3 regions of the Shewanella sp. LC6 genome follow, and region 3 is predicted to be linked to each of the others. Evidence: riboswitches for the same ligand, from Rfam matches in the RefSeq annotation. Region 3 holds a riboswitch; each other region holds the start of a gene.

Region 1 (10,461 bases), 2.3 Mb from region 3:
ATTGTTATCGATTGACATTTTATAATATGGCTCATCAAGCCCATAATAAATAAGCTTCACTACAGATTCTAGCCCAAGAAAAGTATTATTGTAGATTTCTAATTCAGAGGACATACTTGCATTAAGAAACTGACATCCGAAATATAAATCAGGCGCATCCAAAAGATTGCCAAAATATATATTATTCACTAGTCTAGTCTTAGTATTTTGTGCAACAGCATAATTACCGCTTTCAATCCTAGGGCAATGGTAATCATCATCCAAATTACTAGATACGTAACCATTATCGAGAGCCTTACCTATCAATATATTTTGTTCAAAAAGCATCTCTCCGCTATTTAAAATGGATACTGACATGAGGTTGTTTGGTGTACCATCAAATAAATTACGTGTAATAGCACCTCCACTACCCTCTACCTTTATATAGTGATTAGCTAAGGTAAAACCATTTACACTACTATTTTTATCAATAATTAAACTTGGTTGCCAAAATGAAGTTTCGCTGCTATAAAGCTTAGCACCTTTAGATTCCGCCTCTAATAGCGTTTGTTTTTTAGATAAATCTAAATCACCAATATAAATTCCTGCCGGAACATTAACTTTTTCACCATCGGCCGCCATATCAATCTGTTTTTGTAATGCTTCTGTAGATTGACCAACCACTATTGGAAATGGTATTGAAGATAACACTTTATCACCAGTTATAGAGCTGAGTGAATTGAATACTAACTTCCCTTCCCCTTGACTATCTCCCCTAATATCAAGTGTAAAACTATAAGCCCATTGATAGTCTTTAAAAACAATTTCGTTTCCAACCAAACAACTATACTTTTCATGGCTATTAACACATTCGGCACTTAATAATGTGATATTTTCCGGTATGTCCAGTCTAATTTTATTGCCGGTCACAGGATCAAAGCCACCAAATTTAGATTCTTGCTGATGAATTGTAAACGCTAGCTTTTGTGAAGTACCAACTAATTCCATCATATACTCTTGACGGTTATCAATCCACAATCGATAAGATACATCAGCAGCATGTCTTGCAACATCAATTGTTGCTTGGTTATTCGACAAATCCTCATCATGTCCAAGATGCTGTATTTTTGCAGTGATAACACTTTTAATCTCTGCTCCATTTGCTGTGTCAGCATTTAAATAGATCTCTTGAACAGCTTTATATCCTGGTGATATATTATCCCATTTACAGGTCAGTTCGAGCCGATTATCTGTTAAAGTACAAAAATTGGAATGAGCATAACTATCGCTATCAAAATAAACAGGAAGAGATGTTGAGTAGGTCGTCAACACTGTTCCGCTGTCAGTTGATTTTACATCACTTTCGACTTCAGCTTTTACGATAATCTTTTTAGAATAGCCTTGGGTTTCATGGGATAAAGTAACTCCGAGATCAGCAATTTTAGGAAGTATTTTTTTATCGTTAGGATGACCAAAAGATAAGAACTCTTGCAAATTTGTAAAGCCATCACCATCTAAATCTTGAGTCGCATCCAAAGCCGATGTTGGATTTAAACCAAAAGCCAACTCCCAACCATTAGTTATTCCATCGTTATCCGCATCCTCAAATGAGGTCAATATGGAGGGTTTATAGTATTCCTTTAAAAAAGCATATTCTTTATTTACCATGCCACTATGTAGCATAATTTTATAATAGGTGTAATTAGAGATTATGTTTCCTCTTAACTCCTTATAGAATTCAACTGAAAATGTAGCTTGACTACTGTTACTTCCCCTAACAACAAACTCACCACTTTCTTCATAGGCATGTACCATAGTGTTAAGTTTAAATAATTCATTCGTTTGGACATCCCAGAACCCTAAAGATGAATCGAATACGCGACCTTGTATCCTAAAACCATCATTTCCACATAACACCATCTCATTACCAGTTCTAATAAATTTAAAATTTGAAAATAAGATTTGTTTTTTATTATTTACATCTGAAAACATTAAATTATATGTTGCTTCAGTTTTTGCACAAGTTAAGTCCTGCTCTACATATTGTGCAGTACCAGCAAGTAAACTGTGACCTAAAGTACCTTTTACATCAACATCCTCAAAAATCACGGTACTATCAATAAGTATTCCATCGGTGGAAAATCGGTTTGCTCTCACAGTAGCTTTACCGTTAGTTGTCATACCATCTTCAACGCAATTAGTGAAAGCAATATTTTTTTCTTTATCTGAGCTTCCATTCGAAATTTTAATCGTTCCACCACCAGAGCAAGTCGAACCCAGTTCGCCACTTTGATCGTTATAGTCCGGTAGTAATTCAGGAATGAGTGTAAAGATGTACTTGTACACTTGGCCTAATGTTTCTGTATTCAATGGAGCTGCAGACTCAATACCTGCATATTGGTCTTTAATATTGATAAATTTAGACAAGGGATCTTTGGTGACAGGAGGTGGGGTAGGTGTTTCTGCTGAAGAATCTCCACCACCGCCACCACATGCTGAAAGACATAAACACAAAAGGGGTACAAGTGCATATTTCATATCATAACATCCATTTATTTGATTTTATTAAATTATTTAAAATATTCGGATAGGTATAACTTTCATTGTTTATAACTGACACTGAGGTTAAAAAAATTGGACAGGCACTTTTATGCCTTAACAATCGACCTATAACACCTGAGCCGAAGGAATACACCACCCCCTCGGAGTTGCCGCAGGGCATTTGCGTTCGTTGCGTGAGCGAGGCATGGATGCCGAGATAGCGTCAGTCGAATCAGGGACGAGCGTCTGACGCGATAGCATAAGAACGCTTAATGCCCAAGGGGCTTTCAACTCCGTTAGGGGCGGCAAGGGAGATCCAAGAGGGAATTGCTGTTGATCCCCTCTTGGTCGGGTGTGGGTTGAAGACCCACGACCTTGATTCACCTCGGCCGAAAGGCCGCTAAATAACCAGTTCACTACTTTGTGAACCGACAAAAATCTTTCCATGGCTACCGCACTTGGCCAACACCCATTAGCCAAGGGATTGCACTGCTGTAATGCTTTTATAGAATCTAGAATCTAGAATCTAGAACCTAGCACCTAGCACCTAGCACCTAGCACCTAGCACCTAGCACCTAGAGTCTTATCGCATATTGTTCAGGCCGACTTTCCGCACCTGATTTAGGAATAAATTTGCCGATACCGTTCGCCTAACACGTCGAGAATGATCTGCTGGTCCACTGTGAGTCCTGTGACTTGAGGTGGCGCCTCTCCCAACTGGTACTCGTGCACCCCGCCAAAGCGTAAAAAAATCCACCGCGCAGTCGGTTTTTGCGTGGGTTTCTTTTTCATGTCCGCCACACTCCGGTTCTGCTCTACTAAGCCCTGCCGGATCCGGTGCTCCAGCGCCGCATAAATCATCAGGCTACAGGTCATCACCATCAGCAACGCTTCGATACGTTCCGGTTTTTTAAGATATAACGAGGAGGTTAAAAATTCGGGACTTTTCAGAAACCTAAAACCACGCTCGACATTCTGCTGGGCTTTATAGGTAGCCAACAGCTCAGCCATGGTGAGCGTTTCACTGTGATCATTGGTCGCGAGGATGAACACCCCTGTCTGGTTGCGCGCCTCAGCCACCCGCGCCAAGCTACTTGCGGCTAACCCCTTGATGTGAAATTGGTAGTTCACCGGCATTTCACCCTTTTGGGGCCTTCCGCGCCCTGCATAGATAGGTTCACTCACGACTTCTGCTTCTAGTTGCAGCAGATTTAAGCTGACAGCAAAACGGGCTAATTCAGCCTGCGCATCGGTCTCGCAGGCAAAACGCTGGGCACATAATTTGTTGAAGGCTTTCAGTTCACGCGTGCTGTCTTTCAGTAGGTTTTTGGCTAATGTTTGCTGCTCACGGTGGCTGGCCTGTTCGCTGCGCACCAGCAACCAACGCTGCGCGACGTCGGCATAATTGGCGCTTTGCCAACAGCCATGATAGCCATTGCCCAGCGCAACCAGCGACTGGGTGCCAATGGTTGCCACGGCTCGCTTGGCTTCATTGAGGGTGACAGGCACACGAGTCACGAACAACTGTTGCTGTTGTGCCAGTAGTTGCAAGGTGTCGGCGCAATACAGCGCCGCATCGCCGACCAGATAACGACTCTCCTGCGCGGCCTTGAGACTGCTCAAGTGGCGCCGTACCGTCTGGGCAAAGGCCTTGGTATCATTAATATTACCACTCAAGGCTTGCATGTAGATGGGCAGGCCGGCCTGATTTTCACAGATAAGCTCCAGGATAACCTGGTTTAGCTCTGGCCGATGGTCGCGGCTATAGCCCCGTACCAATTGCAACTTACCGAGCTGCTCGCCATCGGCTTGGTCATAGGCGCCATCGACGTGGAAGCTGGTGATATCGAGGTGTACTGCAGTACTTTTGAGCCCCAATCGTTCAACGACCTGCTCCGCCATCACCTGATAAAGCGTGCTGACATCGGCCTCAAAGAGGGCATCAAGGCAGCGGCCGAGCACATCATCATTGAGGTCATCGGCACAGATCCCCGGGCCAATCAGGCGTTCTACAGGCTTGTTGGCAAAGAATTGCGGGAACATGTGCAAGGTCGAACTATGAAAGCCAAGACCGTTCAGTATCATCGCCACCAACGCTTCACCATGTGAGACTTTGTAGGGCGGCGTTTTGGGTAGCACCGCATCAATCATGCGAGCAATGCCGAGTTCTTGGCAAAGTGCAGCGACCAAACCAAGGTGGTCGAGGTTACGGATAGAGATAGCGGGAGCGGCCATGATGAATTACCTGCAAAAGAGAGTAATAGATCAGAATGACCGATCGCCGTCAAGTTTTTTAAATCGAAAATTAGGTGCGGAATGACGGTTCAGGAGGTGTTCTTGCGAAATAAAGACACATCTTCCTGATGCAAGTGAACTGAATCGAGGTCACGATTAAGTTTCATCCTTGTTAAAAACCTAAGATAACGTTGTGCTGAACATCTGTCTACCACTTTCACATTACAAATTAGATAGTTAAGTGATGACTTAAGTTTATTTGAACGGATGCAGGCTTACTCAAGCCCACAAAAAACCAAGGGGCCCATAGGCCCCTAGTTGATAGCGTGTAAAAGTGCCTTATGCCGTAGCTAACAAAGGCTGATTTTTCGTTTTACGCAGATGATAAGCAGTGAAGAGCACAAACCACAGGGCGCTTACGGCGAATCCAGCTAAGGTTGAATGCATAATCCCCATGGCCAAATAGCCTAAGGTGGCGCCAAAGGCGATGGCTAACGCATAGGGTAGCTGGGTCATCACATGGTCAATATGGTGGCAACCTGCCCCCGTGGCCGACAAAATACTGGTGCTGGAAATCGGCGAGCTATGATCGCCAAACACTGAACCCGCGAGCACTGCGGCAAGCATTGGCAGCATTAACGCGATATCGCTGGCAGCGGCCATGTCGCCAGCCAGTGGCAACATAATACCAAAGGTGCCCCAACTGGTTCCGGTAGCAAATGCCATGGCGCAGGACAACACAAACACCACCGCAGGCAACACTTCAATTGGCAAGTTACCGTTGGCGAGGGAGGCCAGATATTTGCCAGTCTCAACATCGCGAACAACCGCACCAATCGCCCAGGCAAACAGCAAAATATTAATGGCGGGTAGCATGGCCATCACGCCTTGCGGGGCGGCTTTAAGCCAGTTTTTAGCACCCAATTTTAACCGCAGCGCAAGCAGAATTGACACCGCTAAGCTGCACAGCGCGCCATACACTAGCGAGGAGCCCACATTGGTGTTTTCAAAGGAGCCAAGTACGCTAAATGGCAGCTCTTTTTCATCCAATACTGCCGCACCAGAGGAAATCATAAAATACACGGTCGCGCCGGTGAGGGTTAGGATCGGCAATACCATATCGATCATGCCACCGTTACTTTCTTCAGGGCTTTCCATATCTAAGCCGATTGGACGAGGCTTAGTCGGATCCCAAAGCTTCCCTTCCAGCGCCCATGCTTCATGTTTACGCATTGGGCCGATATCCATTTGAAAGATAATCACCACCAGCACCATCAACAGGGTAAACACGGCATAGAGATTCATCGGGATCATCTCAACAAAGGCTGAGATTGGGCTTTGCTCACTAATGCCGTGGGCGGCCATAATGCCACCGATAAGCGCGATAATATAAGCGCCCCAAGAGGAGATGGGCATCAATACGCACACGGGCGCAGCGGTAGAATCTAAAAGATAAGCCAGTTTGGCGCGGGAGATTTGAAAGCGATCGGTCACCGGACGGCAAATAGCGCCAACCGACAAACTATGAAAAAAGTCGTCAATAAAAAACGCAAACACCATCACCCCAGTTAAGCCTTTCGCGCCGCGACGGGTCTTAGCGCGCTTAGCTGCCCACTCGGCAAAGGCGCGGGTGGCGCCAGAAACCGTCATCAGACTAATGAGTCCACCAAGCAGCAACATAAACAGCAACATATTGATATTGTCGCGATTAAGTGCGCCATCGACCCAAAAAATCTTCAGCACGGTATTGAACATATAGTGCAATGAATCAAGGGGAGAAAACTGATTGAGTAACAAACTGCCGGCCACAATCCCTACGCCAAGGGATAACAGTACGCGACGAGTGATGATCGCCAAGGCGACGGCTAATAAAGGGGGAAGCACTGACCAACCTGAGTCAGCAAAATGACTAATGTCCATGATCTCTTTTCACCAAAAAACGGGTGGAGATCTACCGAGAGGATAAAGAAACAAAACCTATAGGGAGGTATTACTCCTCAGCCCCTTCAGGTAGCGCTCCATAGTGGATGACTATGGCAGTCTTGCACCTATTTGATGCAAAACCAGCAGCTCGGTTTGATGACCTGGCTACTTCGGCGCTGACTCCTTTCCTTGTACATCTGCGGCATCACCCTCCGCACAAGTAGTCATAGGCAGCGCGCCTCTACTTAAAGGTATTCGAGCGGGCATTCTAGCGAGATGGGAACCGATAGCAAGTATTTTGATCCCACTCGCGTATAAAACAATGAATCACCTACAAGTTGGTAACACAAGAAACATCAGCCCATCAAGCGTTGCAATAGCGCCAAATGGACTTATACGAGTAAATGTTTACCAAAAAAATCTAAGGTTCTTGTCCATGCGAGCTCAGCCGTTGGCTCATCATAACGGGCGGTGGAGTCATTATGAAAACCATGATTCACATTCGGGTAAAGATAAGCGACGTAATCGGCTTTATTAGCCTTTAGCTGGGCTTCATACTCGGCCCATGTATCGTTAATCCGTTGATCTAAAGCGGCAAATTGCAACATCAGTGGGCCTTTCACGCGGCTGCGCAGCTCAGTTGCTGCGGGTGTGCCATAAAAAGGCACACCCGCCGCTAGCTCATCGGGAATGGTGGCGGCGAGCATATTGACGATATAGCCACCAAAGCAGAAACCGACGGCACCGAGTTTGCCATTACTCTGCGGGTGCGACCTTAAAAAGCGCGCGGCGGCGATAAAGTCCTGCTCGATTTTGGCTCTATCAAGGCTAGCTTGCATGGCGCGGCCCGCATCATCATTACCAGGATATCCACCAAGGCTGTAAAGCGCATCTGGGGCAAAGGCGATATACCCCTTGGCCGCTAAGCGGCGAGCCACATCTTCGATATAGGGATTTAAGCCACGATTTTCGTGCACCACCAATACCACAGGGGCTTTTTTACTGAGATCTAAGGTCTTAGGATCGCCCGCCTTTTGGCCTGGGATCAGCAACGCGTTTGGCAAGACTAAATAACCGCGGCCTTCACCATAACCATCGGGAGATGGAAACTTTACATAACTGGCTTGAATGCTGGGATCGTTAAAGGAGACTTGCTCGGCTAAGGCGTAATTAGGCATTAGTGCGCCCGTCAGCGTGGTCATGGTAAAACCCAGTGCCACAAGGCCCGCAAGGCGAGCCATAAACTCACGGCGGTCGATAATGCCGTGGGCATATTCGTCATACCAGTCAAAGGCTTCCTGAGGAATGACAGGGAAAGGTGGTGTGGTTAGTTCTGGCTTATGATCTGGGCTCATCGTTCTTTCTCCATTAAACAAGCTAACCACTGGTTTATATTCCCTAGCTTGTGAGTTATCTAGCGGCCTTACCAAGAGTAAAGGATGAGAGCTTATCAGGGCAATTAGCTTTATGCCGCCCATTTAATAATTCTCCACTCATCAATAGCCAATTTATGGTTGACCATGCGCCCAAATTGGCGTGAGCTTTTTATTCCCTAGGGGCATTTTTGTGTATAATGTCGCCAAACAACATATTAATATCATTACATTTCAATAACATAAGTTACCAATGGAGTTCAAATGGCTATAGGGATATGCAGGGTACTTTGTACCACTGTCACGCTCACGCTTGGGTTAACGGCTTGCGATAATCAGGTTTCTGATAAGTCAGCAAGTATACCCGCTTCGCGCGAGTATCAGATTATTTCTACTTCACACCTCAACGATGGTTTCGAAACTCGTAAAGTGTTGCAGGCACGATTGCTGCTGGATTACCAGTTACAAGATACAGAAGGTAAGGCGGCCAGCTTAACCACGCCACTAACCCATAATGCCCGCTTTTTTATCCAACCTAACCTGCTGCAAATTAGCGATTATGGCATGCCGATCCCGGTGAGTAATATCGACCCAAAAGCCAAATCCAATGAACTCGCTCAGTTGGTTAAAGATGGCTTTAATGTGGAATTTAACAATGGTGAAGTCCGCCAACTGACACCCATTGCCAAGATGGATCAAAAAGATATCAAGGAGTTATTTGAGCGCTGGCAAAATCTTAATAACTTGTTTAAACAAGCCCCAACCTTGCCTGTGGCGCTTGAGCCTCGCGTCGGTTATAGCACAAGCGCCCCGATGGATGGGCGCTTAACTTGGACGGTTGAGCAGGTCAGTGAAGATAAATTAATCGCCGTGTTACAAGGTGAAAAAGGCAAGTATAAGGCCTATGGCAAGTTCGAAGTTAACCGTAAAACCGGTTGGTTAGAGAGCATGGCGTTTTTTCAACGGGAAGAGCGCCAAGGCAGTACTTTCACCCACCGTACCGTGATGGCGCCTAAGGATAGGCCGTATATCATGAGCACGCTTTGGCATGCCGATGATAGATTTGATGCTGAGCGCGATAGGGATGATCGGCAAAAGGAGCTATACCGCATTAGCGAGGTACCGCAGGAGTATCGCCCCAATAATGAGGCATTTATAAAATCCTTATTACCTGATCAACAAGGTATTTTAGATAATGTTGGCCCTTGGGGTACTGATACCCCTGAAGATCTGCAATTGCGCTTTGTCCACAATATGAGCCCGCAATATGTGGAAGCCGATGTACGTTATGAGGACTTAAGCGCCTTTGATGCTAACGGCAAAGCGATTGACATTCACTTCTGGCAGCACGGTAGAGGTTGGGCGAGGAATTATAATCCCTCGATTGAATCTGCAACCGATATTATTGCGACGGGGTGGGATAACACTGCGAATAAACTCAAGCAGATAGACCATATTAATGCCAAGCTAACGCTTATCCCACAGACGAATAAGATCGTCGAAAAGTCGTGGGATGAATTGCTGGCAACACCTTACACCTTTGGCGATGCCAGCCTAACAATCCAGGTGCTCGATGCCGAGGCGAAACTGTTTAAAGTCATATCAAAACAGAGTGAGGATCAGAGTATTAACCTGCCTTTCCAACAGTTTAAAGGCATGATCGCAGATGCCCGTCGCGAAGGTAATTATCCCTCCTGGTTAACGGCGACGGAAAAGGAGCTGCTAGAACAATTAATTGGAGCCGATGAGAGCCATCACCTCACCAGCAACGCACTCTTACTCAAGCTCGATGAGACCCCAAAAACCGTGGTGTTAATCGAGAAACAACCCCAGCCGGAGTTGACTCAAACCAAGACGATTCGCTTTGTACAATTTACCGAGTACGACAAAAATCTGGCGAATCCTCCCACCGAGTTTGGTAACGCCAGCCTAGGTAGCTTCACCAATCCGACGCTAGATAGCGCTAAAAATGAGGTCAATACGATCCAAGGGATAAAACTGGTGTCTGACAATGGCCATAATCTATCTATTCCCATGTCAGCGGCTTTGGCGACCGCCTGTAAACCTGAAATAGAACAAGGTTTTAATGAGGGTAAAAATCCCGTCACTTGGCAGTTTGTTCCCAATGCCCTAAGCGGCAGTGCCTATATGTTGATGACTCCGGATCATGTGCGGCAGTTTTTCTACGATAAACAGATCAAGGGTAAGATCCGTTGCCAAGGTGATATCCATTGGCAGCCTTTAGAACTGGCCGCGACAGACCGCCCTTGGTTAATCGATTTACAATCTTGGCTGGCGCAAACGGGATATGGCAATGAGCCGAGTAGCAATCTTAACAATTACTTTAAGGTCGAAGATGCCCAAGGCAATCTGTTAAGCATTCGACTCCCCGAAAATACTGAGCTGCCGA
Region 2 (10,461 bases), 880 kb from region 3:
ATCACCCTCTCTTACGTAAAGGTATCTGCCAATTGATCGCCTCAGATCCAGACTTTAACCTCTTCGGTGAAGTGGGTAGTGGTTTAGATGCTTTAAGCGCCGTAGTAACTGATGAACCTGACATCGTCTTGCTCGATCTCAATATGAAGGGAATGACTGGCCTCGATACCCTCAATGCCATGCGCCAAGAAGGCGTGACTTCACGAATCGTGATCTTAACAGTTTCAGATGCAAAACAAGATGTTATTCGCCTATTACGTGCGGGAGCTGACGGTTACTTACTCAAAGATACCGAGCCAGATTTGCTGCTCGATAAACTCAAAAATGCCATGTCAGGCCACAGAGTGATCAGCGAAGAAGTTGAAGAATATCTCTATGAACTCAAAAATGCCGCCGATGAACAAGAATGGATTTCAAGCCTCACCCCAAGGGAGCTACAGATCCTGCAACAACTGGCGGAAGGATTAAGTAATCGTATGATTTCAGAGCATTTACACATCAGTGAAGGCACTGTGAAAGTGCATGTCAAAAACCTGTTGCGTAAAGCTAATGCCAAGTCGAGAACCGAAATGGCGGTAAGATATTTGAACAATTGATATTGGATAAGTGATAGACTTACTCCATTAAATAATAAAGGCAATCAATAGATTGCCTTTATTATTAGTTGATATTCACAGCGAGCGGTTATAGCCCTTTTTGCACAAATTCATACCAACTAAGTAGCGCTTCTTCTAAATCTTCTAGCCCACAGTAAGCCTCAGATTCAGCATCATAGAGGGACATCGCCTCTTCGAGTTCATAATCCTGCTCAAACCCTAAGGCATTAGCGTAAATTCGTGCCTGCTCCTCATCCAGATCTAAGGTAATATCTTTGCCGATAAAACGCCAAGAAACTCGCTTACCTGTTTGAATTTCTTTGATAATATCGAGCACTTGCTGAATTTTGGCTAACTCAGGCCCCAACTCTTCTGAAAACCATTGGCCCAGTACCTCATGGTCCATGCTAAAGCTGGCTAAATACGTGCCAGTCAAACTGTTACGCCGAAATTCATATTCCATTTTATCTTCTCAATACATTACAACTAAGGCTAATTTTAATCTATTTCATCATAAGTTGCTTGGCCAGCAATTTACTCATCTAGCGCTGAGGTTATTGTGAGAGGAAACGACGCTAGGCTTCATTTCCACTGTAAAATCAGTTAGCTTTACCCGATGATTTAGCATGAGATGGAATGTGACATGCACGAAGGATTTATCTATAGCATAGTGCTTAGCGGCGCACGAGCTGGCTCAACCTTAAGCCCAGAACAACTTGAAAATTGGGACCCTAAGGACGGGTTGATTTGGGTACACCTACGTTATCGCCACAAAAAGGCTCGCCATTGGGTGTTAAACAGCGGCCTTAATAAAGTCGAAACCGATGCCCTGCTCGCCCAAGATACTCGCCCTCGAGCCGTATTGGCAGGGGAAGGCGTATTACTGGCACTGCGCGGTATTAACTTAAATCCAAACTCAGCACCTGAAGATATGGTCGCCGTGCGAATTTACGCCGATAGACAGCGCATTATCTCCACCTGTGATCGCGAGTTGCAATCGGTTAAAGATGTGGCTGAACTGATCATGGAAGGCACAGGCCTGAAGGATCCCCTCATAAATCAGCCATAGCATAGCCATATTTGAGCAACTGATTGGCGAATAATACCCAGGCCGCCAGCAATTCTTTCTCCGTGATTTGATAATCAGGCCGCCTGAGTACCTCCAATCCCAAGCGAATCGTTGAGAGTACCGTTCGATGCCCAATGGTATTGGCCTGAAAATGCTTATCCCAGCCCTGTTGCTGTGCGTGTAAACCAACTAGCCACAACAGGCATTGAACCATCAACGCTATCAGTAGGATGATGTCGAATCGCTCTGGACTGTTGGTACGACTTTGGCGTAAGCCAAAGCCGTATGCCGGGCTTTTGAGGTCACGAAAGGTTTCCTCTATTTGCATACGTTTGGCGTACAGGTTTACCAGCTGCTTTGGGCTCCGAGATTCTGGTGGTAAATTGCTGGCTAACACCCAAGGCTCTTTCGCCGATGTTGAGTACGTTTTTGCCGATGGATGGTGGCAATTAGTCCTCGTTGAACGCTGATTTGTACGCCCCTTAGGTTTGCTACGATAAAGCGTGAGATGGCAATTGATAGGGTTAGTTTTGGTCAAGGTCTTACAACCCAGGCTCTTCGCTTGACCGTTGGCCAAGTCATGTGTACTGCGAACTGCACGCCAATTTTCAGCGCCAATATCTGCAAATTGAACTGTACCGCGAATACGGCTTAGCCAAAACCAACCATGCGCCTCAACCTCTTTGTACCAAGGCACTTTGAACCCCGCGTCAGTCACGATGAGAGGGGTAACATGCAAAGGTAAAATCTTGGCTAAGTCCGCTAAAAAACCGTTGTGGGAGGCCTTAGAGCATTGTTCTGATAGGGGATAGGACTTCTCATACAGGGTAATAGAGCGGCCATTGAAGGCTATTGAGGCGCGCAGAGCCATGATGCGTTTATGCTCTCGGATGTCTGACCAATCGACGAGCACAATCGGCATAGGGTTACCAGAACAGATGAGGCTGGCATGCCATTGGTAGACAGCTAACCGTTCTTGATGCAGATGCGTGTTGCCGAGCAAACGATCAATGCGCTTGATGTTGTGCTTGGTTCGGGCCGTGGTTGGTAAATTTCGACCTAACTCAGTCAAGGTCAGTGTCTTACATTCAATCAGTGCCTTAGAGGCCAGCATCAAGCTGTTTAATCGTTTTAGGTGAAGTTCTGGGCAGTATTGGTGTAAAGAATGTTGTAGGATATTGGCTTCGCGCATCTTGTTGTCCAAGTGTAGTTTTTGGAGAAACCATTTGATCATGCAACAAGATGCGCTTCCACCCTAATTTGATGATTTATTTGTAAATCATCAGGGGATTCTTCAGGGCACAGGCCCAACCACCACAGGAGATTTTCTCCTCGCCATTTGTGAAAAACTGACTACACGTAAAGTCGATTTTATCGATACGCTAGAGGAGCAACTTTCAGAATTAGAAGAACAAGTTGTTTCTGGCAATGTTAAAGATTTACGTACTGATATTGCCGAACTACGCCGACAAACCGTAGCCTTGCGCCGCTATTTAGGCCCACAGAAAGAAGCCTTCACTAAGATGCTGTCCGATCAATTTGTGCTGTTTAATGAACCCGAAAAACTTAAGATGCGCGAAACCACGGATAAGCTTATTCGCACAATTGAAGACTTAGATGCACTGCGTGATAGGGCCAATGTGACCCAGGAAGAGTTACTCAGCCAGCAATCGGAGCAGCTAAACAAGCGCTTGTATTTCTTATCCTTAGTCTCGGCAATTTTCTTGCCTCTGGGCTTTTTAACCGGTTTGCTTGGGGTCAATATCGGCGGTATTCCCGGTGCGGATAACGCATGGGCTTTTGCGACCTTCTGCGGCATTTTAATATCGCTGGTTGCCTTGCAAATGGCGCTATTCTATCGCTTTAAGTGGTTGTAGACTGTAATAAAAAACGCCAATCTCGAGATTGGCGTTTTGTTTTGCTGATTGCCGTTAATATGGCAATTCAAACAGATTGGTCATGACTTTATAGAGCTCTGTGCCTTGATGCACCGACGCCGAAGCAAAATGGAGTATAGGCACACAATCCTGGGGCAAACTGAGTGCCGTCAGCTCCTGCGCACTGCCATATAAGTCGAGTCGCAGCAGATTGACTAAGGTCTCACCCGCCGCAAGCGGCTCTCCCACGGGCGCCACATATTCCACCAAGCCCGCCATAGGCGCATGGTACTTTTTGTAATCCTTAAGATAACAGCCAAAACGCGGCATCTTAACGGGTTCCACTTGCTCGGCAATCACCCCGCGATGGCTTAAATAGGCCAAAATGCCTTTAGCATCGACTAAAGCATCCTCAAGGCAAATGCGTTCTTGGCTCGCCAGTTCCAAGGTAAAAGCTGAAACGGCGATATTAAGATCCCGCCCCTGCGCTTTTGCCACTTCACTCAATTGCCACCAAGGACAAAATGCCGCCTCATCCATTGCGCCACCAAAACTATTGGGGATCACCAGTGTGTAAGGAATCGTGAAAAACTGCGCCGCTGCAATATCATATTCAGGGCAATACAAATGTTTACAGGATTTAGGCCCAGTATGCAGATCGAGCACTATATCCGCCGCATGGGCCATAGCCTGTAAGCTAACCGCCAATCTGTGGCCCGTGGTCACGCCCCAATCGTTACGTAACCGCTGCTGGCAAGCTTCAATCAAGGTGCTGCGATATGCTTGAATAAGTTCGCTATCGCTAAGCTCGGCATACTCGCTGTACCAAGCGGGTAAATCTATCGCGTGATTTAAGTACTCACGATTCCAGTTTACGCCAGTGATAGGGTCAAAACGCCCCAATGTAAACTCACCGCTTTTTTGATTAATCCCCAGCGGATTAGCCAAGGGCACTAAGGTAATCTCACCTAAGATGTGGCAATTTTCCAACTGCTTCATCAATTGATAAATCACCGCATTGCCTTGCACCTCAGCGCCATGGACATTAGCCTGAATATACACTTTAGGGCCAGATACGTGACCACTTGGCTTGAAGTGATAAATCGGCAGCGTCAGAGCCTGCCCTGCGGCAAGCTCCCCAATTTGCAGAGACGATGTTGTCGGCAACATACTAAACGCCTTCAAACAAATTTTCGTGCAACGCTTTAACCACTTGTGCCGCTTCGGATTCGGCCACTAACACACACAAGTTATGCGGGCTGGCACCTTGGCAGATCATGCGCACATTATGGGGTTCGAGCACTTCAAACACGCGGCGACAAATACCCGCAGTCGTAGCGATGCGATTACCGATAATCGCCACCAATGCTAAACCATCCTCCACGCGCACGCGGCAATGTTGCGATAATTCTTGCAGTAACGCTTCACTTAATAAACCTTGCCCGCTTGAATCGGAGCCGGTTTTATCTAAGGTCAGGGATACGTTAACTTCGGAGGTGGTGATCAAATCCACACTGATCTTGTGTCTTGCCAATGTGGCAAAGGTTTCAGCCAAGAAGCCCTGTGCATGCAGCATTTGTAGGCTGTGCAGATTGAGTAGCGTCTGGTCGCGGCGCAGCGCCACCGCGCGGAACACGGGTGCATCTTCAACCTGATGGCGGATCCAAGTGCCACCCTTTTCAGGCTCCTTGCTTGAACCGACAAACACTTGAATTTGTTGGCGCACGGCCGGAAGAATCGTCGCAGGATGTAATACTTTAGCACCAAAGGTCGCCATTTCGGCGGCTTCGTTAAAGCTGATTTCGGCAATCGGATGGGCATTTGGCGCGAGGCGCGGATCGGTCGTATAAATCCCGGCCACATCGGTCCAAATCTCAACCGCTGAGGCTTTTAACGCTTCGGCTAACAGTGCCGCAGAATAGTCGCTACCGCCACGGCCGAGAGTTGTGGTTTGCCCCGCTTCATCTGAGCCAATAAAACCTTGAGTCACAATCACTTGCTCAGATAACAGCGGCAGTAAATGCTCACTCGATAGCAAAGCAATTTGCTCAACCTGTGGCTCGGCGCGGCCAAAATGGCTGTCGGTGCGCAACACACGGCGCACATCGAAGGCACTTGAGTTGGCGCCTTTTTCGCGCAATACCGCCGCAAATAATGCCGACGAACACTGCTCGCCAAGGGACAATAACTCATCCATGGTGGCCTTACTGCGCTGGGACGCCAGCGCTTCGCTTAATACCGCCATACGGCTTAACAGCTTATCTAATGCGGCAGCAACATCGTTAGGGCGACCGAGTTTATCTAAGATAGCGTATTGAATCTGCGCAATTTGCTTTAATCGTTGTAAGCGACCATCGTCGTTTATTGACTCTTGGGTCAGTTCAACCAACAGGTTCGTCACGCCACTGGAGGCGCTAACCACCACTAAACGGCAATCGGGATTGCCCAGTACGATATCGGCGCAGCGATTCATTGCACCGTAATCGGCGACTGAAGTACCACCAAATTTTGCGACAACAAGAGACATTAGCGCACCTCCGCAGAAGCAGAAGACACGGCACAAACTAGGATAAGATATTGATTAACTAACATGATTACGCTCCGAACTAACTTCGTTCGAAGAGCCTGGTGCTCAATGATACGCACCCCAATAGAAGGGAAACAGCAATCGTCACCAGAAGCTCTCCACCAATTACAGGTGACAATCGTTAGGATTCAGCCTAAGCGACCGACATAAACATGCAGCAACCATATCTATGCCTCGGCGTTAATCTCCCTCATCAATCATCGCTGGAGTTTGTGCTCCTCTGACTGACTACCTAGTTAACGCTCCTCTTCTGTTCCTTTCCGCCGGAAAGGGACGAAAAAAGTAGCAATAAACCCCTAATGAAGTCAATGCTAATTTCACACACTATATACAAATTCAATAAACGCATTTAAAAACAATGGGAATTTAAAACGTTTGCGACTCATGCCAAATGAGAATAGGGAAAAATCAATCAGATCTAGCAAAGAAGAAAAACAAACTAGCCTTGCCGTGAGATCAGCAAAGCTTAGCCAGAGGAGCGATTAAAAGCGTCAATCGCGGTTAGGTGACCAAGTCCGGTAGCTCATAAACCAAACGCACATAGTCGTTAAATCGACCTAAACACACCTCTGTTTGCCCGGCTAATGTACAAGGCACTAAACTCACCTCGCCCTGTTCCACCATGTAGATAGCGTATTGATTAAACTTTTTCCCCAACTGCAAGGCCATACTGCGATCAATAAACACGGCCCAGCTCTTCTCCATATGGGATAAATCTGGCGATGCCCCAATCAGTGCACGATAGGGACTGCCTAATAATTCAATTTCACGTAGAAGTTGGCGGTCGAGTAATCGGTTTTGGCTGGGAGTGAGGAGGGTTGAAGCGGGATTATGGGCGGTAATTACAGCAAAGGAAAAATCACAGGATAATGCTTGAGTAAGCAAAAACAACGGCGTTTGATAATGCTGCCACAAATCTTGAGTCATGTTGTCCATTGGTAGTCTAGTCGAAAAATGAACCCGCGCTAGTTTAACAGAGAGCCTAAAAAATCCAAAGAGGCGTGAACTGGCTCACAAGAATTAAAAATACATTAGTTATACTAATCAATGACTAAAGTAAATATCATGGTAAATCAGCGTCTCAGCCTGAAATTTGTTAACATTTCATTTGTTAACAAATGCCTAAAACGAGTACAATGTCGTCATTGGCCAGTTAAGCAGATAACATTAAGTTTGCTTAATCTTGACAAGGGTTTGTTAGATTCCTCTGCGAAATCACCTTATGCTGGCCAGACATCTTTTAAAATGTGTTCTACATTTGATTTATCATTTAAACATTTTAAAAAAAACAATAGTTAAGGAACTATTTTTAACTATTGCTTATCGAAGTTGATACTGGTTACGTTTTATCGTATTACACTTTAAACGTTCACTTATATACATCCTGACGTGTAGCCGTGAAGATCTTCCCTTTGAAGCACAGAGCAGTAAGTGGAAGTATCAACATTTTATGAATATAAGAATCCGATGTAAGTGATTCTTATGGTTAGAATATTGGTTAAAATTTAGGTACTTAATATGCAAAATCCGCACATTCTGATCGTTGAAGATGAAGCCGTTACCCGTAACACGCTAAGAAGTATTTTCGAGGCAGAAGGGTATGTGGTAACTGAGGCCAATGATGGCGCAGAAATGCATAAGGCTATGCAGGAAAATAAAATTAACCTCGTGGTTATGGACATTAACATACCAGGTAAAAACGGTCTGTTGTTGGCACGTGAATTACGTGAAATCAACAACATCGGTCTGATCTTCTTAACAGGCCGTGACAACGAAGTCGACAAAATCCTTGGACTTGAAATTGGCGCGGACGATTATATTACCAAGCCGTTCAATCCTCGTGAATTGACGATTCGTGCTCGCAACCTTCTGACTCGTGTTAATAGCGCAGGCAATGAAGTCGAAGAAAAGAGCTCTGTAGAATACTATCGTTTTAACGATTGGAGCCTAGAGATCAACAGCCGTTCTCTCGTCAGCCCACAGGGTGAATCTTACAAACTGCCACGTAGCGAATTCCGCGCTATGCTGCACTTTGTTGAAAACCCAGGTAAAATCTTAACTCGTGCCGATCTACTGATGAAGATGACTGGCCGTGAGTTAAAGCCACACGACCGTACTGTTGACGTGACAATCCGTCGTATTCGTAAGCACTTCGAAAGCTTGCCAGATACGCCAGAAATCATCGCTACCATTCACGGTGAAGGCTACCGTTTCTGCGGTAACTTAGAAGACTAATCTTCAACTTACCGTTTGAACGCCATAAAAACCAGATCCTAGGATCTGGTTTTTTTATCTCTGCAAAAAAGGTTTTAGCTGTACGAAATAAAGCAAACTGGAAATCCAAAATACAACTCAGTGAACTGGAATATTAAGCGCCAGATAAGTATTGAGTGTGTTGTGATTAAACTAAGCAGCGTACTGTTAAATAGGCTTAACTCAGAATCATACAAAATAAAAAAGAGTGAGGACGTTACCCCACTCTTTTAAAAACGCCACTCTGGCATAAATACCAGTCTGATATAAATGCCAACCTAACGCTGAGTTATTTGCCGCTTTTAAGCTGTCTATCGAGGAAATCCGCCAGCGAGCGGTATAAGTGATTACGCACTTTCTCACCGCGCATCGAATGCTTAGACCCCGGATAATCAATCATCTGGAACAGTTTGCCTTCGTCCTGCAACGCCTTATACACGCGAGTACTGTTTTCAAACAACACGTTATCGTCGGCCATGCCGTGGTACATCAATAGCCCCGACTGATAGTTTTTCACATAGGGGAACACGCTACTGGCTTCGTAACCCTGCTCATTATTCGCGGGATGAGCAAGATAACGCTCAGTGTAGTGAGTGTCGTACAAGCGCCAATCGGTGACGGGCGCGCCCGAAATTGCTGCTTTAAAGTAATCTGGCGCCTTAAATAGACTCATCAAGGCCATATAACCGCCGTAGCTGTGGCCATAAATCGCCACATTATCGCTATCAACAAAGGGCAAGCTGCGCAGGTAATCGACACCAACCTTTTGGTCGTTCACTTCCGCCTCGCCCAAGTGACGATAAATAACTTGCTCGAACTTAGTGCCTCTGTGGGCACTGCCACGGTTATCCAGTTGAAATACCACATAACCTTGCTGCACTAAGTATTGGGTAAAGTAATCCTGCTCACTCCAGCTATTCGTCACTAATTGCGCATGTGGGCCGCCATATACGCGCACGACTACGGGGTACTTTTTGTTCGCATCGAAGGGCACGGGTTTAAAGAGACGCGTTTGCAAGATTTGCCCATCTTCTGCCTTAAGTTCTTTAAACTCAGGCAGTTGCCACAGTCCGGCATAGTCATACAGAGGATGACCCACTTTGACTTGGTTTTGCTCCACCCACGCCAAATGTTGGCCCTTATCGCCGTGTAAACTGATCTGCGGCGGCTGAGATAAGCTATTGAAATAATCCAGATACACGCTTTGATTATCGGCAAATACCGGATCGTGCATCCCCGCCTCGCGGCTCACACGCTCAATCTTGCCGCCCGCTAACGGCACTCGGTAAAGGTGTTTTTCGATGGGGGTATCTTTGCGGCCGGTGAAATACACCCAACCTGCGGTTTCATCGATATATTCCAGCTCATCGACTGCCCAATTGCCCTTGGTCAGTTGTGTCTTCAGCTTACCTTTTAGGTCAAATAAATAGAGATGATTAAAGCCGTCACTCTCCGAGGCCCAGATAAACGCCGACTGTTGCGTTAAGAAGTGCAGGTCATTGTTTAGATTCACCCAAGCATCGCTGCGCTCTTTGACTAAGGTTTTCGGCTTGGTCAGCGCATCGAGCGCCACCAGTTGCAGGTCTAATTTTTGTTGATCGCGGCTCTGCCACTGGAAGGATAAATGCTTGCTATCCGGCAACCAATCGACGCGAGGCAAGTAAATATCTTTATTTTTATCATCGCTTAAGGTGACCCAATTGATGGCTTTATTATTAAGGGTCACAACACCCAGTTGGATCTCGACATTGTTTTTACCCGCCGCCGGATAACGCTGCTCGGTAAGCTTAATGCCATCGGCGTAGATTTCATTGCGGGTGACTAACTCAACGCCAGACTCATCGATACGGGTAAAAGCGATGGCCGACTCATCGGGCGCCCACCAGTAACCCGTCATACGATCCATTTCTTCCTGGGCGACAAATTCCGCCATGGCATTTTTAATCGCGCCGCCACCGTCGGTGGTCATGGCCTCAAGCTTTTTAGTCGCAAGATTAAGCACATACAGATTTTGGTCCCGCACGAAGGACACAAAGTTGCCCTTGGGCGATAGGCGCGCATCGGTGGCAAAGCCCTCGC
Region 3 (10,461 bases):
CGCGTTCTTTATTGGGGTAAATGTAATTAAACCATTCTTTTTCAGCGTGAATTGCACCATTTTCAGCATTCCCGCCAATACGCTTAATATCATATACCGGACGAGTGAGCTGCAATTTGGGATATTCAAACTCGATAGCATAATCGGTAAAAGGATCGATAAAACCGGGATAAATAGTATAACCACTGAGATCGACTTTTAGTGCTGCCGCGGGGATATCACCTTGGTCAATAATGGCTTTGATCCGATTGTTTTCAACTAATAATGTGGCATTTGAGAGTCGTTTCCCCGGTGCAAGAATTAATTCTGCATTGGTCAATGCAGTTAACTTATTGACGGGGGGGATGGGATTGGCCTCGGCAAAAATGGGTTGAGATACAAAACTACTTATTATGCCGCAGCTTATTATTATCTTATTGTTTATCTGCATTTTTTATTCACTTAGACGGAGGGTGAATAAAGAGTAACCTAAAGTAGATGTAAATACTAAAGATGAATTGTAACGCAATTTAAGCATTTACTTGAATGACAATGGGCGGGGTGGGATAGGCATAAAAAAGCTCGCAGGGCGCGAGCTTTTTTATGTTACTCAATGATAATAGCGAATGGCTATTGTCATTACCATTACGGTATTGGATTAGATTAAGAAATCATCCATAGAACGGCCTTTATTGACTTCGTTCTTAAATACTGTTGGCATACGGCCTTGACCTGTCCACTGGATCACTTCGCCATCAACTTCAATTTGGTATTTCGCTGGACGAGGAGCGCGTTTCTTGCTCGAGGCTTTAAATGCAACACCACCTAAATCGTCGATTGATAAACCAACGGCTTCCATTTGTTGACGGATTTCTTCAATTTTTGCATTACGAGCAGCAATAGCTTGCTGTTCTTCTGCTTCCATTGACTCACGCTCAACTAAAATTTTATCTAGTTTAGCCGCTAAATCACGCAGTTCTTCAACGCTAAGATCTTTTACAGCAGCTTTAAAACGACGACCGTGAGTTAATATCTCTAAAAATTCGCTCATATCTATTTTCGTCCCACTCTATTTTTATTACAGGATAATGGTGAACAACAGCTAAATGATAGAAACTAATATTGCTCGAATCAAATAAAATTATGCAATAAACAAAAATTAAATATTATTTAATTTTTGAACTTTTTATATATGGCAAATAAGTGTTCAAAAATGTGGCCAATACGACAGTCTTAAAAATGCAAACAAGCGTTTGACTTTGGTTGACGTTAACGTTAACAGGACGTAAAGTGGCTCTATCCTGCATTGGTGATCACCAATGTTTTGTCCATGTACATGAAAGTGTAGGAAGGAAGCCCTATGAAAGTATTGGTGCCTGTTAAGCGCGTAGTTGATGCCAATGTGAAGGTCAGGGTAAAAGCTGACAACACCAGCGTTGATACCGCAAACCTCAAAATGGCGTTGAACCCTTTTTGTGAAATTGCAGTAGAAGAAGCGGTTCGTTTAAAAGAAGCGGGCAGTGCTACTGAAGTAGTGGTCGTCAGCATCGGCAATAAAGCCGTTCAAGAACAATTGCGTACCGCATTAGCATTAGGTGCTGATCGCGCGATTCACATTGATACTGAAGAAGAGTTAGCACCAGTATCAATTGCCAAATTACTTAAAGCAGTACAAGAAAAAGAACAAGCGCAATTAGTGCTGTTTGGTAAGCAATCCATTGATGGTGATAATAACCAAACGGGCCAAATGTTTGCTGCATTAACGGATATGCCGCAAGCGACCTTTGCTTCAGCAATTAAAGTTGAAGGTAATTCACTTCAAGTTGCTCGTGAGATAGATGGTGGTATGCAAACCTTAAATCTACCGTTGCCAGCTGTGGTGACTGCGGATTTACGTTTGAATGAGCCACGTTATGCCTCATTACCTAATATCATGAAAGCCAAACGTAAGCCGTTAGATGTGCTGACGGTAGCTGATTTAGGTGTGACGCTCAAAGCGCATCAAACGGTGATCAAGGTAACGCCGCCTGCTGAACGTAAGGCCGGTATTATGGTTGCGTCGGTAGCAGAGCTGGTTGAAAAGTTAAAGAATGAAGCGAAGGTGATCTAAATGGCCATTTTAGTATTAGCAGAACACGATAATGCGGCGCTGAAACTGGATACCGCTAAAGTTGTCACCGCAGCTCGTGCGATCGGCGGCGATGTACATGTATTGGTGGTGGGCCATCAATGTGGTGCAGTGGTGCAAGCCGCTCAAGCTCTACAAGGTGTCGCGCAAGTATTAGTTGCCGATAACAGCGCTTATGAAGCGCATTTAGCCGAAAACGTGGCTAAATTGCTGGTGGACTTAGCACCAAACTACAGCCATATTCTCGCAGCGGCATCGAGTGCGGGTAAAGACACGTTACCGCGTGTGGCAGCACTTTTAGATGTGGCGCAAATTTCGGAAGTGATTGGCGTGGTGAGTAGCGATACCTTTGTTCGCCCGATTTATGCGGGTAACGCCTTAGCGACAGTTCAAAGCCATGACGCTATCAAAGTGATGACAGTGCGTGCCAGTGCTTTCGATGCGGTGACACAGGGTAATAACGCTGCTGTGACTACCTTGGATAAAGTGTTTGAAGCCAAAGCTCAGTTTGTGTCTCAAGCGCTGACAGTTTCAGCACGTCCAGAGTTAGGTAATGCTGGCATTATCGTATCTGGTGGCCGTGGCATGGGCAGCGGTGAAAACTTCGGGATGTTAGAGCAACTGGCTGATAAGCTTGGTGCCGCAGTAGGAGCTTCGCGTGCGGCGGTTGACGCAGGCTTTGTTCCGAATGACTTGCAAGTCGGTCAAACTGGTAAAATTGTCGCACCTAACCTCTATATTGCAGTCGGTATTTCAGGCGCGATCCAACATTTAGCGGGAATGAAAGACGCTAAGGTGATTGTGGCTATCAACAAAGACCCTGAAGCGCCTATCTTCCAAGTTGCCGATTATGGCCTCGAAGCTGACCTGTTCGAAGCCGTTCCGCAGTTGATTGCAAGCTTAAGTTGATTTTATTTGTGAGCTAAGTCAGAGTAAGCGGCTTCGCGGTGGTAACTGCTTAGCCGCTTATGTTTTTATGAGCCTCACGCCCATGTATGGGCGTTCTTAGAAGTAGAGGCGCACCAAATATCAGTAGTGATCAGTAGGGTGATTCCGTTGATCGTTCACGAAAGGATTTGGTGCCGAAGTAGTTTGATTTATCACGATCAACTGCTGGGGTTGTGTCTAATAGGTACAACACTGCCATAGTATTTCCAGATACGGATATTAGGAATAGTTACTATGGAGCGCTACTGATAGGACAGGTGATCTTGGGTATCTATTGCCTTTTCCCACCAGTTCAGTCGCCCTCCATTCGTATTTTGACGAAGAAATAATCAATGACTGTAGTTAGTTATGCCGATTCGGCGCTTTCTTTGCTCCCGCCTGTGGTTGCAATTGTATTGGCGATTTTTACTCGCCGAGTGCTTCTTTCCCTCGGTTTAGGAATTGTGATTGGAGTATTATTGCTCAATCAACTTTCTCCTGTGGCCAGCGGTGAGTTTTTATTTAACAGTGTAAAAGGACTTTTTTGGTCGGAAGATGGCGTAAATTCTTGGAATTTATACATTCTCGGTTTCTTGATTGTATTGGGGATGATCACCGCTCTAATTACTGTGAGTGGTAGTGCTCGGGCATTTGCTGATTGGGCAATGTTACATATTCGTAATAAGCGCGATGCGAAATTACTGACCATGTTTTTAGGCTGTGTTGTTTTTATTGACGATTATTTCAATAGTTTAGTCGTTGGGTCTGTCGCAAGGCCTGTTACCGACCGTTACCATATTTCCCGCGCTAAGTTAGCTTATTTATTAGATTCTACCGCAGCACCAGTTTGTGTCATTTCACCGGTATCAAGTTGGGGCGCTTATATTATTGCGTTAATTGGCGGAATATTAACAGCACATGGTTTTGCGGATTCAGGGCATTTAAGTGTCTTTATTCAAATGATCCCTATGAATTTCTACGCAATTTTCTCTTTATTATTACTGCTTTGTGTGGCGTTTATGGGCTTAGATGTTGGCCCTATGCGTGAACATGAATTAAATGCCATGCGCGGTAATTTATACGATGAGACTAAAGGTTTACCGCCAGGTGCTAATGCTGATTTACCCGAAGCTGAAACAGGTAAAATCCTCGGGTTATTCCTACCTATCACAGTACTGGTATTTGCGACCCTGTATTTTATGATCGATAGCGGTGCCCAAGTATTAGCTAAAGAAGGCATTGAATTTAATATTATTTCTGCTTTCGAGAAAACCGATGTGAGTTCATCACTGTTCTTTGGTGCCCTGATTGGTTTAGCGGTTGCGCTGGTACTTAACTTAGTGCAAGGCGTTGAAAAATCAATGGTATTAAAAGGTGTAGTGCAGGGCGCTCGCTCTATGTTGCCTGCGATTTACATCTTGTTATTTGCTTGGACCATTGCAGGTGTGATCGGCCAGCTTGAAACCGGTAAGTTTATGGCTAGCCTAGCCACTGGGAATATTCCCTTTGCTTTCTTACCTGCATTAATGTTTGTGTTAGCGGGCCTGACCAAAATGCGCGACAAGCCCCGTGCTTTTAGCGCGGGGAAGGATAGCGCAAGTTGCGAAGCAACTTAATGCGGCCTATCTTGTTGCTCAATATATTGCCTTAATACGTCTATTGGAGCGCCCCCAACAGATCCTGCAAAGTAGCTGGGCGACCAAAGTGCATTTTTCATGTAGGCTGGCTTATGAAGATTTGGATAGTACTGTTTCAACTTCCTGCTAGAAACCCCCTTTAGACTATTAACCAGCTTCGATATAGCCACTTTCGGTGGGTAGTTCACTAACAGGTGAACGTGGTCTTGCTCCCCGTTAAACTCTACGATCTCAGCCTCAAAATCCGCACAGACCTTTTCCATGATGTCTCGCATCGTTTTTAGATGCGCATCCGTAAATAACTTGCCACGATATTTAGCAATAAAAATAAGATGCACATGCATCATAAATATGCAGTGCCTTCCTCTTCGTAATTCCATAGGCCAACCTTTACAATCAAGCTTAAAGAACCTATATTAGTGCATTATGAGCATTCAGACCAAAACTTTAAGTGTTAGGGTAAAAGATAAACATGCGAAGCTGTTAAGACAGATGGCGTATGAAGTAAATCAATGCTTTAACCTGGCCAACGAACTAACCATGAAAGCGAGTCGCAACTATAGCGATGCTGGCGCGGTTAGACCTGTCTGGATGTCGGCTTACGATGTGCAAAAACCGATTCTAAGTTTTAGGAACGAATCTGGATTTATTATTCCATCCCACACAGCTCAAGAGGTCTGCGCCAAACACGCCCAAGCAAGAAAACAATTCAAACGAGCGAAGTTACGTTGGCGAATAAGCTCAGGCTCTAAACGCTCTCTTGGCTTTGTGCCGTTTAAAAAAGGTTCTGCTAAGTGGAAGAGTGGGCAAGTCTTATTCGCAAAACAGCACTTTAAGGTTTGGGATACCTACGGGCTTTCACAATACGAGTTTACTTCAGGATCTTTCTCTGAAGACTCAAGAGGACGCTGGTACTTTAATGTGTGTGTTCATGTAGGCGCCTCAGCGCCCACCTCTGGAAAGACAGCCATCGGTATCGATCTAGGGTTAAAAGATACGGCAACTTGCAGTGATGGGGCTAAATTAGAACGGGGGAACTTCTACCGCGATCTAGAGGCGGATTTAGGCGTTGCCCAAAGAGCAAATAAGAAAAAGCGAGTCAAGGCCATTCATGCGAAGATCAAGAATCGTCGCAAAGATGCTTTGCATAAATTTAGTACGCGGCTGGTCAATGAAAATGCCGCAATATTTGTTGGCGATGTGAGCAGCTCCAAGTTAGCGAAAACTAAAATGGCAAAATCGGTTTTAGACGCAGGCTGGTCAATGCTCAAAACACAATTGGAATATAAAGCGATAGCGCGGTCAGTTGTGTTCGAAATAGTCAATGAATCCTACTCCACCCAGACCTGTTCGAGCTGTGGGGCGATCCCCGTCAGCAGTCCGAAAGGTAGAACTGGTCTTGGAATAAGAGAATGGGTGTGCTCTGAGTGCGGAGCAGAGCACGACCGCGATATAAACGCGGCAACCAATATTCTCGCGGCGGGGCATCGCCGTCTAGCTGTAGGAATCCCCGTGCTTTAGCGCGGGGAGGATGTCAATGCATTCTCTACAGGAACCAGTTGGGGTACGTTCGGGATTATGCTGCCGATAGCTGCGGATATGGCGATGGGCAGTCACACAGCCATGATGTTACCTATGCTGGCTTCGGTATTAGCGGGGGCGGTATTTGGTGATCATTGTTCACCGATTTCTGATACCACTATTTTGTCGTCGACGGGGGCCAGTTGCCATCATATCGACCACGTAGTGACGCAGCTTCCCTACGCAGTAATCGTTGCGCTGATCAGCATGATCGGCTACGTAGTGCTTGGCTTTACTGAATCGGTCAATGCGGGATTAGTGACTTGTAGCATATTGTTTGTATTGACGATTTTTGGTTTGCACATTAAATCCAAAAGTACGGCTTTATAAGTCCGTGATTTAACTTCGCTCTTATATTGAGAATGTAAAACAAATCAGCCAGCAACTATGCTGGCTGATTTTTATCTACTCAGTATCTAAAATTACTGAGTCTGATTGAGCCCACGGCGGTTGAGTAAACCTTCAGTGGTAGGCTCTTGGCCGCGGAAGTTCTTGTAAGCTTCCATTGGCGCAATACTGTTGCCCACTTCGCGAATGGTCTTACGGTATTTCATGCCGATCTCACGGTTTAGGCCGCCTTGGGTTTGCACATAGGCAAAGGCGTCAGCCGCTAAAATTTCACTCCACATATACGCGTAGTAACTTGCTGAGTAACCACCTGGGAAGGCGTGGGCAAAGTAAGTTGACTTATAACGTGGTGGTACGGCGGTGATATTTAAGCCGTGCTTTTTCAGCGCATTAGCCTCAAAGGTCGCTACATCTTGCAATGGTGCATCAGGGCTTAATGAGTGCCATTCCATATCCACTAGCGCCGCAGCCATATACTCTAACGTATCGAAGCCTTGGTTAAAGCTGCCGGATTTTAACAGTTTTTGCAGTAACTCATCAGGGATAGGCTTGCCTGTTTCGTAGTGCTTGGCGTAGTTGGCTAACACTTTAGGGTGGGCCGCCCAATCTTCTTCGAAAGTCGATGGAAATTCCACAAAGTCACGGGATACCGAAGTCCCAGAAAGACTTGGGTAAGTCACTTTGGAGAACATACCGTGGGTACCGTGGCCCATTTCGTGGAACATCGTGGTGACTTCGTTATAGCTGACGAAGGTAGGTTGGCCATCAGGCGCCTTTTTAATGTTCATCACGTTAACTACGACAGGCTTAGTACCTTCGAGGAAGGATTGCCCTACAAACGAGCTCATCCATGCGCCACCGCGTTTACCTTCACGGGCAAAGTAATCAGCATAGAAAATCGCCATGCTTGAGCCATCGGCATCAAACATTTCATAGGCTTTCACATCTGGGTGGTATACAGGCAAATCTGGACGTGGTTTTAACGTCACGCCATACAACTCTTTAAGCGTATAGAACACGCCGTCTTCGAGGACGCGGTTAAATTCGAAGTAGGGACGAATGCTATTGGCATCAAGAGCGTATTTTTCTTGGCGGACTTTCTCTGCGTAAAACTCCCAGTCCCATGGTGCGAGTTCAAACTTGCCACCGGTCTTGTTGATCATCGCTTGGATATCGGCCGCTTCTTTCTCTGTGTTGGCGACTACGGCTGGCACCATAGAGCCAAACATGCTGTAAACCGCTTCTGGCGTTTTTGCCATTTGCGGTGTAAGGCGATAGCTAGCCCAGTTCTCATAACCTAAGAGAGCCGCGCGCTCGGCACGTAATTGGGCTAAGCGAGACACTAAAGATGCGGTTTCGTTTTCCCCCGTTAAGCCACGGTTTGCCGAGGCTTCCCAAATGCGCTGGCGCAGTTCACGGTTCTCTAAAGAGGCGAGTATTGGCTGGCGAGTAGTGTTGGTGATATTGATTAAGTACTTACCTTCATGGCCTGCTGCCTTGGCATCATTTGCTGCCGAGGTGATTTCGCTGTCACTTAGGCCTGCGAGTTGTTCTTTGTTATCGACAACAATAGCGATTTCTTTGGTTAAGCGTAGTAAACGTTGAGAGAACTCGTTGGTCAGCGTTGATTGTTCTTCGTTCAGGGCGCGGATTTTTACTTTCTGCTCATCGGTCAGCTTAGCGCCAGCCATGATAAAGCGCTGGTGATACACCTCAACCAAACGTACCGCTTCAGGCGTTAAACCTAAGTTATTGCGGTCGTTATAGATGGCTTCAATACGAGCGAATAGCGCAGGATTAAGGTTGATGTTATCCGAGTGAGCAGCCATTTTTGGGGCCATTTCACCTTGGATTTTACGCAGGGCTGGATTGCTGTTCGAACCTGCGAGGTTGTAAAACACGCTCGATGCACGGTTGAGCAGGGCGCCGCTTTTTTCCATGGCGACAATTGTGTTATCAAAGGTTGGCGCAGCAGGATTGTTAGCAATTGCTAAAATTTCTTGATACTGCTCTTTAATACCTTGTTCTAAAGCGGGCTGAAAATGCTCGTCTTTAATAACGCTGAAATCAGGTGCTTGATATTGCAGTGTACTGGCTTGGAATAAGGGGTTTTGGGTTTGTACTGCGGTGACATTTGCAGCTTTTGTATCTTGAGTGCTACAGCCAGCTAGTGCTCCGGTCATCAGTGTGGCGCCAATGGCGATGGCAATAAAACTTTTACGCATAGTTGAGTGATTTCCTTAGAATTGTAGTTTTTGTGACTCTAGCGTTACTAACTTAAATAGGACTGAAAACCTATGGGATGAAGTTGTAAGTAAAAGTAAACAAAAAAAGCGCCCCAAGGTTACGGGGCGCTTTGAACTATTTTCTTGCAGGGAAAATAGTGGGACGATTAACTATTTACGGGTGAAGTTGTGGTATTTGTCGATACCTGAGCTGCTACCTGTGTTATGGCAAACAGCACATGCTTCTCCTGTTGGTTGTTTGAACCAATCACCTACGGCAGGAACGCTGATCTCGCCACCATTGCTAGCCATGTGAGCTTTGACTGCATCGCCTGTGTGGCAAGCATAGCAGTTAGCGGTAACAGGGCTGGTCATTTTGTTACCAGGTTCAAGGATGTATTGGTTTGGTATTTTGTTTAAATCAATCGCGGTTTCGTGACAGGCAACACAGCTTGTGACTGGGTTGATTGCACCTGCACCGTTAGCGGTTTTCGCTTGAGTGCCATCGGCCTTCATCTCACCGACATTCGCACCGTTGCCCCAGTGCCAGCTGTGCACCATAGGACCAAAACCAGCACCGAGTGTGGCTGATGTCCGTGCCATACCATTATCATGGCAAGCTACGCAAGCCTTACCGCCTTCGTCAAATGCGCCATTTTTGTGGAATGCGGTGGCATCATTGTGACAAGTAGTACAGCTGTTATCACTGACTACGGTGCGACGTTCAAAGGCGGATACTTTGGTTGCAGTCGCAGGATCGACTACATCAGAGTATGCGGTGAACGAGACCCCCATTGAGCCGTCATAGCCATTGGCTCTGAGGCTGCCATTGCTTTGATAGCGTTGGTTACCGTCGTACTCCATCCAACCTGCGGTGCTGAAGGTCACACGTGCAGAGTAGACATAGTTGGCGTTTACAGGGCTGATATCGGTCAGCAGATGACAGATATTTTTAGTACCATCAGCATTGTAGCCATAGTAATAGTTAGTACGGTTACCTGGGCGACCGACTAAGCTATTTTTTTCGTAGGAATGCAGATAAGCACCTGCGTAAACAATCGGTTTCTTAGCATCAAATACCAGCGGATTTGAGTAGTTGAAGTTATCTTTAATGCTAAAGATATTACCGTCAGTATCTTTTACTGTCAGAGTGGTACACCAGCCTGGTGCGGTAACGGCAGAAGCTGCACCAGTTGGCGCATAATGATCTGTTTTTGTTGAAATATCATCAACTTTAACAGGGGTAGATAATTCAAGTTTATACTTAGCTCGTAATGCTTGGCGCTCAGTAATACCTGTTTTACCTTCATGCATCGGACGGACATCTGCACCATTACTTGGCACAATCGCGCCTGGTACACCACCAGTATTGTGACAGTCAATACAGCCTGGGCCTGAAACACTAATATTGGTTGGAGCTTCAACGTGGCAAGAACTACAGTTCATCACGCTGAAATCTTTAGTAAATTTCTGGTGATTAATGTGGCCAATCTTAGACAGTGTGTTGGTTGCATAACCGCCGATAGAGAAACCTTCGGCATTTTTTGCTGCAAAGCTAACTGAGCCGTGACAGACTAAACAGCCTTCAACGAAGGTGACTTCGCTGTCCATACCGGTTGCTACATAACTAGCGTGA

The links. A riboswitch is a leader RNA that binds a small molecule or an ion and turns the genes downstream of it on or off. The one in region 3 is predicted to bind lysine.
Region 1: it holds a riboswitch for lysine, as region 3 does, so the genes downstream of both, FJD32_RS18195 (Na+/H+ antiporter NhaC family protein) here and FJD32_RS07730 (Na+/H+ antiporter NhaC family protein) in region 3, are expected to answer to the same signal.
Region 2: it holds a riboswitch for lysine, as region 3 does, so the genes downstream of both, lysC (lysine-sensitive aspartokinase 3) here and FJD32_RS07730 (Na+/H+ antiporter NhaC family protein) in region 3, are expected to answer to the same signal.

Annotation. Positions count from the first base shown of each region.
Region 1 is NZ_CP043902.1:4,038,406-4,048,866, forward strand. It holds gene FJD32_RS18185 (choice-of-anchor Q domain-containing protein) at 1-2,517, opposite strand, end outside; gene FJD32_RS18190 (IS1634-like element ISShes12 family transposase) at 3,142-4,755, opposite strand; gene FJD32_RS18195 (Na+/H+ antiporter NhaC family protein) at 5,095-6,675, opposite strand; lysine riboswitch at 6,759-6,930, opposite strand; gene FJD32_RS18200 (dienelactone hydrolase family protein) at 7,071-8,033, opposite strand; gene FJD32_RS18205 (hypothetical protein) at 8,316-10,461, shown strand, end outside.
Region 2 is NZ_CP043902.1:812,435-822,895, reverse strand. It holds gene FJD32_RS03700 (response regulator) at 1-596, shown strand, start outside; gene FJD32_RS03695 (YacL family protein) at 685-1,059, opposite strand; partial or broken gene FJD32_RS03690 (CorA family divalent cation transporter) at 1,240-1,635, shown strand; gene FJD32_RS03685 (IS4-like element IS10A family transposase) at 1,649-2,857, opposite strand; partial or broken gene FJD32_RS03680 (CorA family divalent cation transporter) at 2,955-3,542, shown strand; gene FJD32_RS03675 (succinylglutamate desuccinylase/aspartoacylase family protein) at 3,597-4,712, opposite strand; gene lysC (lysine-sensitive aspartokinase 3) at 4,714-6,069, opposite strand; lysine riboswitch at 6,213-6,387, opposite strand; gene FJD32_RS03665 (DUF3293 domain-containing protein) at 6,631-7,065, opposite strand; gene arcA (two-component system response regulator ArcA) at 7,648-8,364, shown strand; gene FJD32_RS03655 (S9 family peptidase) at 8,672-10,461, opposite strand, start outside.
Region 3 is NZ_CP043902.1:1,694,297-1,704,757, forward strand. It holds gene FJD32_RS07710 (amidohydrolase family protein) at 1-430, opposite strand, end outside; gene FJD32_RS07715 (H-NS family nucleoid-associated regulatory protein) at 638-1,030, opposite strand; gene FJD32_RS07720 (electron transfer flavoprotein subunit beta/FixA family protein) at 1,340-2,089, shown strand; gene FJD32_RS07725 (FAD-binding protein) at 2,090-3,016, shown strand; lysine riboswitch at 3,112-3,308, shown strand; partial or broken gene FJD32_RS07730 (Na+/H+ antiporter NhaC family protein) at 3,388-4,584, shown strand; gene tnpA (IS200/IS605 family transposase) at 4,647-5,051, opposite strand; gene FJD32_RS07740 (RNA-guided endonuclease TnpB family protein) at 5,098-6,192, shown strand; partial or broken gene FJD32_RS07745 (Na+/H+ antiporter NhaC family protein) at 6,211-6,582, shown strand; gene FJD32_RS07750 (M3 family metallopeptidase) at 6,675-8,825, opposite strand; gene FJD32_RS07755 (cytochrome c3 family protein) at 8,997-10,461, opposite strand, start outside.